3 regions of the Embleya sp. NBC_00896 genome follow, and region 2 is predicted to be linked to each of the others. Evidence: riboswitches for the same ligand, from Rfam matches in the RefSeq annotation. Region 2 holds a riboswitch; each other region holds the start of a gene.
What was found. Region 2 has a riboswitch for cobalamin ahead of OG928_RS36540 (peptidase). Riboswitches for the same ligand answer to the same signal wherever they lie in the genome.
Positions count from the first base shown of each region.

Region 1: linked by a shared signal. The riboswitch ahead of metE (5-methyltetrahydropteroyltriglutamate--homocysteine S-methyltransferase) and the one ahead of OG928_RS36540 (peptidase) in region 2 are both predicted to bind cobalamin.
Region 3: linked by a shared signal. The riboswitch ahead of OG928_RS02465 (ribonucleoside-diphosphate reductase subunit alpha) and the one ahead of OG928_RS36540 (peptidase) in region 2 are both predicted to bind cobalamin.

Region 1 covers NZ_CP108777.1:1,602,849-1,606,113, reverse strand. Annotated here, with positions in the region: gene OG928_RS40485 (TetR family transcriptional regulator) at 1-170, shown strand, start outside; gene OG928_RS40480 (hypothetical protein) at 130-438, opposite strand; gene OG928_RS40475 (sigma-70 family RNA polymerase sigma factor) at 431-991, opposite strand; cobalamin riboswitch at 1,599-1,822, shown strand; gene metE (5-methyltetrahydropteroyltriglutamate--homocysteine S-methyltransferase) at 1,961-3,265, shown strand, end outside.
Region 2 covers NZ_CP108777.1:728,495-731,759, reverse strand. Annotated here, with positions in the region: gene OG928_RS36550 (NAD(P)/FAD-dependent oxidoreductase) at 1-171, opposite strand, end outside; gene OG928_RS36545 (SDR family oxidoreductase) at 179-1,018, opposite strand; cobalamin riboswitch at 1,427-1,562, shown strand; gene OG928_RS36540 (peptidase) at 1,694-2,794, shown strand; partial or broken gene OG928_RS36535 (Lrp/AsnC ligand binding domain-containing protein) at 2,948-3,121, shown strand; gene OG928_RS36530 (CatB-related O-acetyltransferase) at 3,166-3,265, opposite strand, start outside.
Region 3 covers NZ_CP108776.1:546,119-549,383, forward strand. Annotated here, with positions in the region: gene OG928_RS02465 (ribonucleoside-diphosphate reductase subunit alpha) at 1-1,598, opposite strand, end outside; cobalamin riboswitch at 1,675-1,926, opposite strand; gene OG928_RS02470 (hypothetical protein) at 2,090-2,278, opposite strand; gene mug (G/U mismatch-specific DNA glycosylase) at 2,468-3,022, opposite strand; gene OG928_RS02480 (GNAT family N-acetyltransferase) at 3,109-3,265, opposite strand, start outside.

The sequences.
Region 1 (3,265 bases), 870 kb from region 2:
CCGCCGATGCCCCCGAACCGGCCGCCCAGGCACGGCAGTTCGCGCTCCTGATGGACGGCGCCATCGTCACCGCCCTCCGCGAGCGCACCCCGGCCCCGGCCACCCGAGCCCGCCGGGTGGCCGAGGCGCTCATGACGGCGGCAGGCTCGGATCGCCCTCCCGGGTCGTGACGGGTGGTCGTCCGGGGACTGTCAGCTCACAACGACCATCCACGCAGGAACGCTGCACCCGGCCCAGCGAGATGGTCTCCATCAGTTTGATCGCCCAGCACGCCGGGCACCCGCGCAGCGCCACCAGGCCGACCGGCGCGAGCACCAGGGCGACCGGCCCGAATACCGGCATGAGCGCGAGCGAGCCGACCAGCGTGCCGAACCCCACGGCGCCGCGCAGCAGATGGCGGGACAGCGACGTACTCGCCTGGCTTCGATCCTCACGCATCCCCGCCTCCCAGGGCCGAGTCGGCGGTGCCGCGCAGCGTTTGGTGAACCGCCGCGCGAGCACGGTGCAGCCGCGACTTCATCGCGGCGGTGCTCAGCCCCAGGGCCTCGGCGACCATCCGCCCGCTGTAGCCCTGCACGTCGCGCATGATCAGCACCCGCCGCTGATCGGCGGGCAGCGCGGCGATCGCCGCTGCCACCCGGCCGGCTTCCAGGCGTTCCAACACCTCGTCCTCGGCCGAGCGCGCGGCGGTTTCCGGAGCCGGCGCCGAGTCCCGCAGGATCAGCCGCGACCGCCGTAGGCACTCGTTGCGGACGATGCGGAACATCCACGACGCCAGGGCGCCGGAAGCACGCAGCATCCCGATCTTGCGGTACAGGATGATCAGCGCCTCCTGCGCGGCGTCCTCGGCGTCCTCGGGGGACGCGCACAGGGAGTGGGCGAAGCGCCGCACATGGGGGTGCGACCCGGACACCAACGCGGCGATCGCCTCGACGTCCCCTCCCTTCGCGGCGACGATCAACCGCTCACCGGGCCAGCTCGACTCAGCCACGACCACGACCACGACGACGCACCACGGTGACAGTGCACGCACAAATGAGCACGCCCACGATGGCTACGACGACACCAACGACCATGACAACCTCCCATTCCCGTCCCGACGATGTTGTCGGCACACCCATAAGAGGCACGAGCACCCCCAAAGGATTCACCCGATCCAGCCCCGCCCGCCGCTTGCCGACAAACGAGCCGCAGACCGGCCCTCATCCCCCGAGCCCTCTCCAGCCTTCCGGCGTTCAAATACAAGCAGGCCGCAAGCCAAGCCACCCTCAGCCCGTCCGGCGCTTGAGGACATGCGGGCCGCAGGCCGGCCCTCATCCCGCAGGCCCAGGGCTCCCCAGCCCGTCCGGCGCTTGAGGACAAACGAACCGCAAGCCCAAGCCCCATCCAGCCCGTCCGGCGCTTGAGGACAAACGAACCGCAAGCCCAAGCCCCATCCAGCCCGTCCGGCGCTTGAGGACATGCGGGCCGCAGGCCGGCCACCGGCGACGCCGGCTCCGGCAGCGGCGGTACCGCGAGCACCTCGTCGATCCGCTCGATGTCGTGCGCCGCGAGCCGCAGCGCCGCGCCGGGAAGTTCCCGCTCGGCCCGAAGGGCGTATGGTGGGCCGCGCAGAAGGTTCGTCCTGCTTGCCAGGCAGGAGCGTCGTAAGAGGGAACCCGGTGGGAATCCGGGACTGCCCCGCAGCGGTGAGTGGGAACGACCGCCGTCATCAGCACTAAGTCCGAGTGATCGGACCAGGGAAGCGACGGCCAGTAGGTGCCGAGTGGTTTGTCACGGCGCGCCCCGAGTCCGAAGACCTGCCTCTGTCCGCGTGCGATCTCGCACGTGGTTTCTCGGTGACCTCGAGGGCGGGTCGACGGTACGGGCGCAGCCTGCCCGAGCACGCTTCGCCGCGTGTGCGCCGATCTTTCGCGACCCTTCCCGCGGGGCACCACCGCGACTCGCGAAGGAGAGTTCCGTGGCAAACAACGCAGGCGATTCCACCCGCTCCCCCGGCTTCCCCGGTTCCGCCGCCCCACGTGCGCAGGCGACCGTGTACGGCCATCCGCGCCAAGGCCCCGACCGTGAGCTCAAGAAGGCCGTCGAGGGCTACTGGGCCGGCCGCGTCACCGCCGGGGCCCTGTACGAGACGGCCGCCGAGCTGCGCCGGGACACCTGGCGCCGGCTCGCCGACGCGGGCATCCACGAGGTGCCCACCGGCGACTTCTCGCTCTACGACCACGTCCTGGACGCCACCGTCATGGTCGGCGCCATCCCCGCCCGCCACCGCGCCGCCGTCGCGGCCGACTCGCTCGCCGGCTACTTCGCGATGGCGCGCGGTACGCAGGAGGTCGCGCCGCTGGAGATGACCAAGTGGTTCGACACCAACTACCACTACCTGGTCCCGGAGTTGGGCCCGGACACCGCGTTCGAGGCGGACTCCACCAAGCCTGTCGACGAACTGCTCGAAGCGCTCGCGCTCGGCCACGCCGCCCGACCCGTGCTGGTCGGCCCGGTCACCTACCTCCTGCTCGCCAAGCCCGCCCCCGGCGTCGCCGCCGACTTCGCGCCGATCACGCTGATCGACCGGCTGCTGCCGGTGTACGCGAGCGTGCTCGCCGATCTGCGCGCGGCCGGCGCCGAGTGGGTACAGCTGGACGAACCCGCCCTGGTCCAGGACCGGACGCCGGCCGAGCTGAACGTCGCGGCCCGCGTGTACCGCGAGCTCGGCGCGCTCACCGATCGCCCCAGGATCCTGGCCGCGACCTACTTCGACCGGCTCGGCGAGGCCCTGCCGATCCTGGCCAAGGCCCCGATCGAGGGCCTGGGCCTGGACTTCACCGGCCCGGCCGCGGCGAACCTCGCCGACCTCGCCAAGGTCGGCGGACTGCCCGGCAAGCGCCTGGTCGCCGGTGTAGTGGACGGCCGCAACGTCTGGATCAACGACCTGGAGAAGTCGCTGGCCACCCTCGCGACGCTGCTCGGCCTCGCCGACCGGGTCGACGTCGCGCCGTCCTGCTCGCTGCTGCACGTCCCGCTCGACGCGAGCCGCGAGCGCGACGTCGACCCGCAGATCGCGCGCTGGCTCGCGTTCGCGCGGCAAAAGAGCACCGAGGTCGTCACGCTGGCCCGCGGTCTGGCCCAGGGCCAGGACACGATCACCGCGCAACTCGCCGCCAACCGGGCCGACTTGGCCTCGCGCGCCGCGTCCGCGCTGACCCGCGACCCGGCGGTCCGAGCCCGCGCCGCGGCGGTCACCGCCGCCGACACCCGGCGGGCCACG
Region 2 (3,265 bases):
GGACAGGATGCCCGAGGCGCACTGGTACAGCAGCGGCTGGAACAGGTGGTGCGCGCAGCGGTCGACCAGGGTCACCGCGACCGGGGCGCTGCGCAGGGCCCGTACGGCGAACAGTCCGGCGAAGCCGCCGCCGAGGATCACCACCCGGCGTGGGGTCACGTGGTCGTCCACGACGCCGTCACCCCCCGGTGGCGAAGCCGGGGAAGAGCGTCATGCCGCCGTCGACGTAGATCGTGGCGCCGACGACGTAGTCCATCAGGTCGGAAACCAGGGCGGTCACCGCGTCGGCGATGTCCGCCGGATCGCCGACCCGGCGGTAGGGGATCAGCTTGAGGAGATCGGCCTCCGCCTCGGCGGTGTCCCACGCGCTGCGGTTGATCGGGGTGCGGATCGCGCCCGGGGCGATCGCGTTGACCCGGATCCCGTGCGGGGCGAGTTCCTGCGCGAGGGTCTGCATCAGCATCAGGACGCCGCCCTTCGAGGCGGCGTAGTTCACATGGCCCGACCACGGGATGATCTGGTGCACCGAGCTCATGCAGACGATCTTTCCCGCCGAGCGGGAGATCTCCGGGACGACGCCGCGGCGCAGGAACTCCTTGGCCGCCTCCCGGGCGCACAGGAACTGGCCGGTGAGGTTGACGTCCAGGACCTTCCGCCACTGGGCGAGCGACATCTCGGTGAAGGCGGCGTCCCGCTGGAGCCCGGCGTTGGCCACCATGATGTCGATCGTGCCGAACTCCTCGACCATGCGCGCGACCATCGCGACGACCTGGTCCTCCTGCGAGACGTCCGCCTCGTGCGCGTACGCCCGCACGCCGAAGGACTCGATCTCGCGGACCACCTCCTCGGCATCCTCCCGGCCGACGACGTAGTTCACGACCACGTCGGCGCCCGCCTGCCCCAGTCCGATCGCGGTCGCCTTGCCGATGCCGGAGTTCGCCCCCGTCACCAGCGCTTTCTGCCCTCTGAGAATGGGCGGCAACACCGGCCGCCCGGGCCCGTCCACACCTGTGGTCATCGCGTTCTCCCATCGTCGCGGGCAAGGCGCTACCGAAGCATCACCCTCTCCGGCGGCGCCCTGTCCGGCGCCGAGCGACGCGCATCGCCCACCCGATCGGAACAGCCGTGTCCCTCCGACGGCGCAAGACCCCGGCCTCGCGCGGCGCAAGGACCGACGCGGGCAGGTCCGGCCCGCGTGCCGCTTCCTCGGCTCGTTCCGCCGTTCACGGTGACGGCTTTTGGACGAAGTCGCCGGCCCTCGATGGCTCGAACCGCTGTCGCCGTCGGGGCCGTTCGTCGAAGCGGGACGAACTCCTTGGCCGGAAAGGGAGTTCCTCCCCGGGCAGGCAGTCCGTAGAGTGCGGGACGTCCTCACACCGGGGACGCCGAATACCTGCGGTGGCCCTTTCCGGACGCCGCGACTCGTTCCGGTCACCGGTGTGGTGGCCCGCAACATCTCCGACGGCAGGGGAAGTCCGGTGTGATTCCGGCGCTGACCCGCAACGGTGGTCCGTCCCTCCCGACGGCGAGCCCGAATGCCTGTCGTCGGAGCGTCTCGTCTCCATTCCCCGTCGTGGTCTGCGGGGCGGAGCCCTCGCGCCCCCGCGCCGGGACCGTGCCGCCCTCGGGCCGCGACCCCTCGGACGGCGGATCCGCCGGGCCTGCCGCGCCGTGGGCCCGGAAAGGCACCACCGTGACGCTCACCCGACCCGGACGCCGGATAGCCGCGCTGTTCGGCGGACTGGCCCTGGCCGCCGCGACCGCCCTGATCCCGGCCGCCGCCGTGGCCGCCCCCACCACGACCGGTTCGACGCCGGCGACGAACGCATCCGTTCTCGCCGGCCAACGCACCCAGGCGGCGGCCGGTTGGCTGGCCCGGCAACTCGTCGACGGCGAACGCTTCGAGGTCACCTTCGACGGTGTGACCTACCCCGACCACGGCCTGACCATCGACGCGATCCTGGCCTTCGCCGCAGCGGGCGTGGCCGACCACAACGGAGCCAAGGCCACCGCGTGGCTCGCGCGGCCCGAGATCCTGTCCGGCTACATCGGCGACGGCACCACCAACGCCTACGCCGGGGCCACCGCGAAGACCCTCCTCGCCGCCGAGGTACGCCGGGTGGACCCCAACACCTTCGGTGGCGTGGATCTCCCGGCCCGGCTGCGCTCCCTGCAACAGCCCTCCGGCCGGTTCACCGACACGTCCCCCTGGGGCGACTACAGCAACGCCTTCAGCCAGTCCCTCGCGCTCTTGGCGCTGGACCGCACCCCCGCCGGCGCACCCGCCGCCGCGGTGAGCTTCCTCGCCGGCGCCCACTGCGCCGACGGCGGGTTCCCGCTCGACTTCGGCCTGCCCACCTGCACCAGCGACGCGGACTCGACGGCCATGAGCGTCCAGGCGCTCGCGGCCACCGGCCGACCCCAGGAGGCGGCGGCCGGCGTGCAATGGCTGGTCGCCCACCAGCTCGCGGACGGCGGATTCGGCACACCGGGCGCGACCACGTCGAACGCGAACAGCACCGGCCTGGCCGGCCAGGCCCTGCTCTCCTCGTGGCGTCTGCTCCCCGGTCTGACCGCACGGCACTTCCTGACCGAGCGCCAGGTCGGCTGCTCGGCCACGTCGGCCACCCGAGGCGCGATCGCCTACGACGCCGGCGGGTTCGACCCGTCCACCGCCACTCGGGCCACGGCCCAGGCAGTCCTGGGCCTGGCCGGCACCGGCTTCGCCGACCTGACCGCCCAGGGCGCCCGCCCCGACGCCCCGACGCCGCACTGCCCCGATTCCGCGACCTGACGCGACAGGGCGGGCACCGGCCGTCGGTCCGATGACCGGGACGCCGACGCGTCATGCGTGCGCTTCGGAGTGCCCGGCCCCTCGGCCGGGCACTTCGGACCGATCGCGTAAGGCCGGCGCGCCCGCAGCCGGGACCGGGAGGCGAGTGGTCCCCAGGCTCAGCGTCTGTTCGGTGAACCCGACTACCTCCTGCGCGTCGCCACCGCCGACCTGGCCGCCTTCCAGCAGCTCTACGACCAGCGGCCGGCCACCCTGCCGGGCGTCCAGCGCCTGACCTCCACCATGGTCATGAAGCACGTCGTCGACGATCGCCCACTACCCGAGTAGCGAGTCTCCGGTGTGCCGGTGGCGTGCCCGCTCGCGTGTCCGGGTCACATGTGACGGGTGTCCGGGGCGGCGGCTTCGAGTTCGGTGATGCTGCCCGACATGATCGTCCGCACGTTGTCGGTGATGTGCTCCGCGGGCCAGTCC
Region 3 (3,265 bases), on a different replicon from region 2:
GCCGACGAGGTCTCCAGCGCGGTCAGGTAGATCTCCTCGGAGATCAGCGTCGACAGCTCGCGCGCCTCGACCGAGTCGAACGGCATCCCGAGCGTGAAGAACACGTCCTGGAGGCCCATCAGGCCCAGGCCCACCGGACGCCAGCGCGGGTTGGACGCGGCGGCCTGGTCGGTCGGGTAGTAGTTGATGTCGATCACGCGGTCCAGGAAGACCACGGCGGTGCGCACGGTGGCGCGCAGCTTCTCCCAGTCCATGCCCTCGCCGGCGACGACATGCGCGCCGAGGTTGACCGAACCCAGGTTGCACACGGCGGTCTCGCCGTCGCTGGTGACCTCGAGGATCTCGGTGCACAGGTTGGACAGGTGCACCACGTTGCCCGGCTCGGCGGCCTGGTTGCAGGTGCGGTTGGCGGCGTCCTTGAAGGTCATCCAGCCGTTGCCGGTCTGCGCGAGCGTGCGCATCATCCGGGCGTAGAGGTCGCGCGCGGGCAGCTGCCGGACGAACCGGCCGTCCCGCTCGGCGGCTTCGTAGACCTTGTCGAACTCGGCGCCCCACAGGTCGGGCAGTTCGGGGATCTCGTTCGGGTCGAACAGCGACCAGACGCCGTCCTCCTCGACCCGCCGCATGAACAGGTCCGGGACCCAGTTCGCCAGGTTGAGGTTGTGCGCGCGACGCGCGTCCTCTCCGGTGTTCTCGCGCAGTTCGAGGAACTCGAGGATGTCGGGGTGCCAGGTCTCCAGGTACACGCAGGCCGCGCCCTTGCGCCGGCCGCCCTGGTTGACCGCCGCCACCGACGAGTCGAGCGTCTTGAGCCACGGCACGATGCCGTTCGAGTGGCCGTTGGTGCCGCGGATCAGCGAGCCGCGCGAGCGCACCCGCGACCACGCGACGCCGATGCCGCCGGCGAACTTCGAGAGCCGGGCGATCCGCCCGTACATCTCGTAGATCGACTCCAGCTCGTCCTTGGGCGAGTCGAGCAGGTAGCACGAGGACATCTGGGTGTGCACGGTGCCGGAGTTGAAGAGCGTCGGCGAGCTGGGCAGGTAGGCCAGCGACGACATCAGCCGGTAGAAGCCGATCGCCTCGCCGGGCTCCCGGGACAGACCGCACGCGACGCGCAGCAGGAAGTGCTGCGGGGTCTCGACGACCTTGCGCGACACCGGGTGGCGCAGCAGGTAGCGGTCGTACACGGTGCGCAGCCCGAAGTACTCGAACCGGCGGTCGCCGAACGCGTCGACCGCGGCGTCCAGTTCGGCGGCGTGCTTCGCCACGAACGCGGCGGTCTCGGCGCCGATGATGCCCTCGCGGCGGCCCAGCGCGATGCCGGCGCTGAACGACGAGACCCCCGCCTCGGCGGCCTCGGCGGCGATCCGGCCGGCGAGCAGGCGCGCGGCGAGCCGCGAGTAGGCCGGCTCCTCGGCGATCAGCTCGGCGGCGGTCCGGACCGCCAGGTCCGCGGCCGCACCGGGGTCGGCACCTTCGTTCAGGCCCGCGACGACCCGGCGGACGACCCGATCCGGATCGACCTCCGGCAAATCGCGCGCCTGGGTGCGTACCAGGGTCGCCAGTTGGTCCTCGGGGCTTTCGTCGATCCGCATCCGGGTCGCGCCCACGCTGTCCACAACGGTCACGTGCTCTCTCCTCGCGAGCTCGTACGTACAAGTGACCCCGCGCCCGTGGGCGCGGACAGCCGGCAGGTATTCGGACTCGCGGGCATGCCGGGGCGCCGCCGGGCACGGCGTGCTCGGCGGACCGCGGAGTTCCCAGTGGTCGTCGCTCCCCGAACGCCTCTCGGCGTTCGGTGTCGCGTGACGACTATCGTTCCCGCTTACCGCTGCGGGGCAGTCCCGGCTTCGCACCGGGTTCCCTCTCTCGTCACCTTTCCAACGAACAACGGAAAGGTGAACCAGCTGCGTCGCAGAGCATATATGTAGTGGCGGGGTCGTCGTCGCACCCCCAGGTGTTGTGTCGCGTCGCAATTCCCGACGTGTCACAGTTCGCCAAAGACGTGCGGAGATGGTACGGCGAGAACCGTCTCATCCCGCCGTACGGCCGCCCCGACCTCGCTCGATGGACCGTCGCCGACGGGTCACGGCCGACCACTTCGGGGCCCCGCCCCGAGCGGGCGGGCGTGTCGGGGCGGGCGGTCGCGCGGGCGGTCCGTCGACTGCGGCACCTCCCGACCCGAGTCGCGCCACTCCGCGACCAGCGCCTCGTACAGCGGGGTGTCGAACGTCTCGGTGGGCCACGGCCCGAATGGTGCCCGCAGGATCTTCATGGCGGCCCAACAGCGCGAGGAGGCGTGAAGTAATCGCCAACCGGGTGATGCCACTCGGTCGGTTGACGTGTCGACTCGGATACATAGTCGATTCGGAGGCGATTCGGAGGCGATACGTGGGCCGTACGCGACCCTCGAACGGCGGCCGGAGCCCGCCGTCGGCCCCGATGGCGGGCAACCGCGTCCGAGCTACTCGAACGCCGCCTCGCGCAATTGCCCGAACGCCGCCGCGAGGGTCGCCGCCGTCCAATGCGCGTTGAGGCCGCTGGGGTTCGGCAGCACCCAGATCCGGGTGTCGCCGATCGTCTCGGCCTGCTCGCCGACCACGGCCTTGGGCCGCCCGAAGCCGGTCCGGTACGCGCCGATGCCGAGCACCGCGAGCCAGGCCGGCCGGTACGCGCGCACCCTGGCGGTGAGCGCCCGGCCGCCGGCCCGGTACTCGTCCTTGGTCAACTCGTCGGCGCGGGCGGTGGTCCGGGCCACCACGTTGGTGATGCCGAGCCCGAGCTCGATCAGCTCGTCCTGTTCGGCCGGCGCGAACAGCCGCGGCGTGAGGCCGGCCGCGTGCAGCGCGGGCCAGAACCGGTTGCCGGGCCGCGCGAAGTGCCGCCCCGTCGCGCCGGACCACAGGCCGGGGTTGATCCCGCAGAACAGCACCTTGAGATCGGGCGCGAGCACGTCGGGGATGGTCACCCCGTGCGCGGCGGCCAACTCGGCGGCGGTCGGGTTGCGACCGGGCGGAATCGGCAGGACCGGCTTGGGGGTGGTGGGCTCGGACCCGGGAGCGGGGGTGGGCTCGGACCCGGGGATGGGGGTGGGCTCGGGCGCGCTCACGATGCCTCCCCGATCAGCGCCGTGCCCACCGACCGAAAGCCGAGCCGGTCGTACACGCGGGCGACGTCGTCGTCCCCCGCCGTCAGGAACACCGTGTCGCTCCCGCCCGCGAGCGCGTGCTCGGCCAGCTCCCAGGTCAGTGCCGACGCGAGG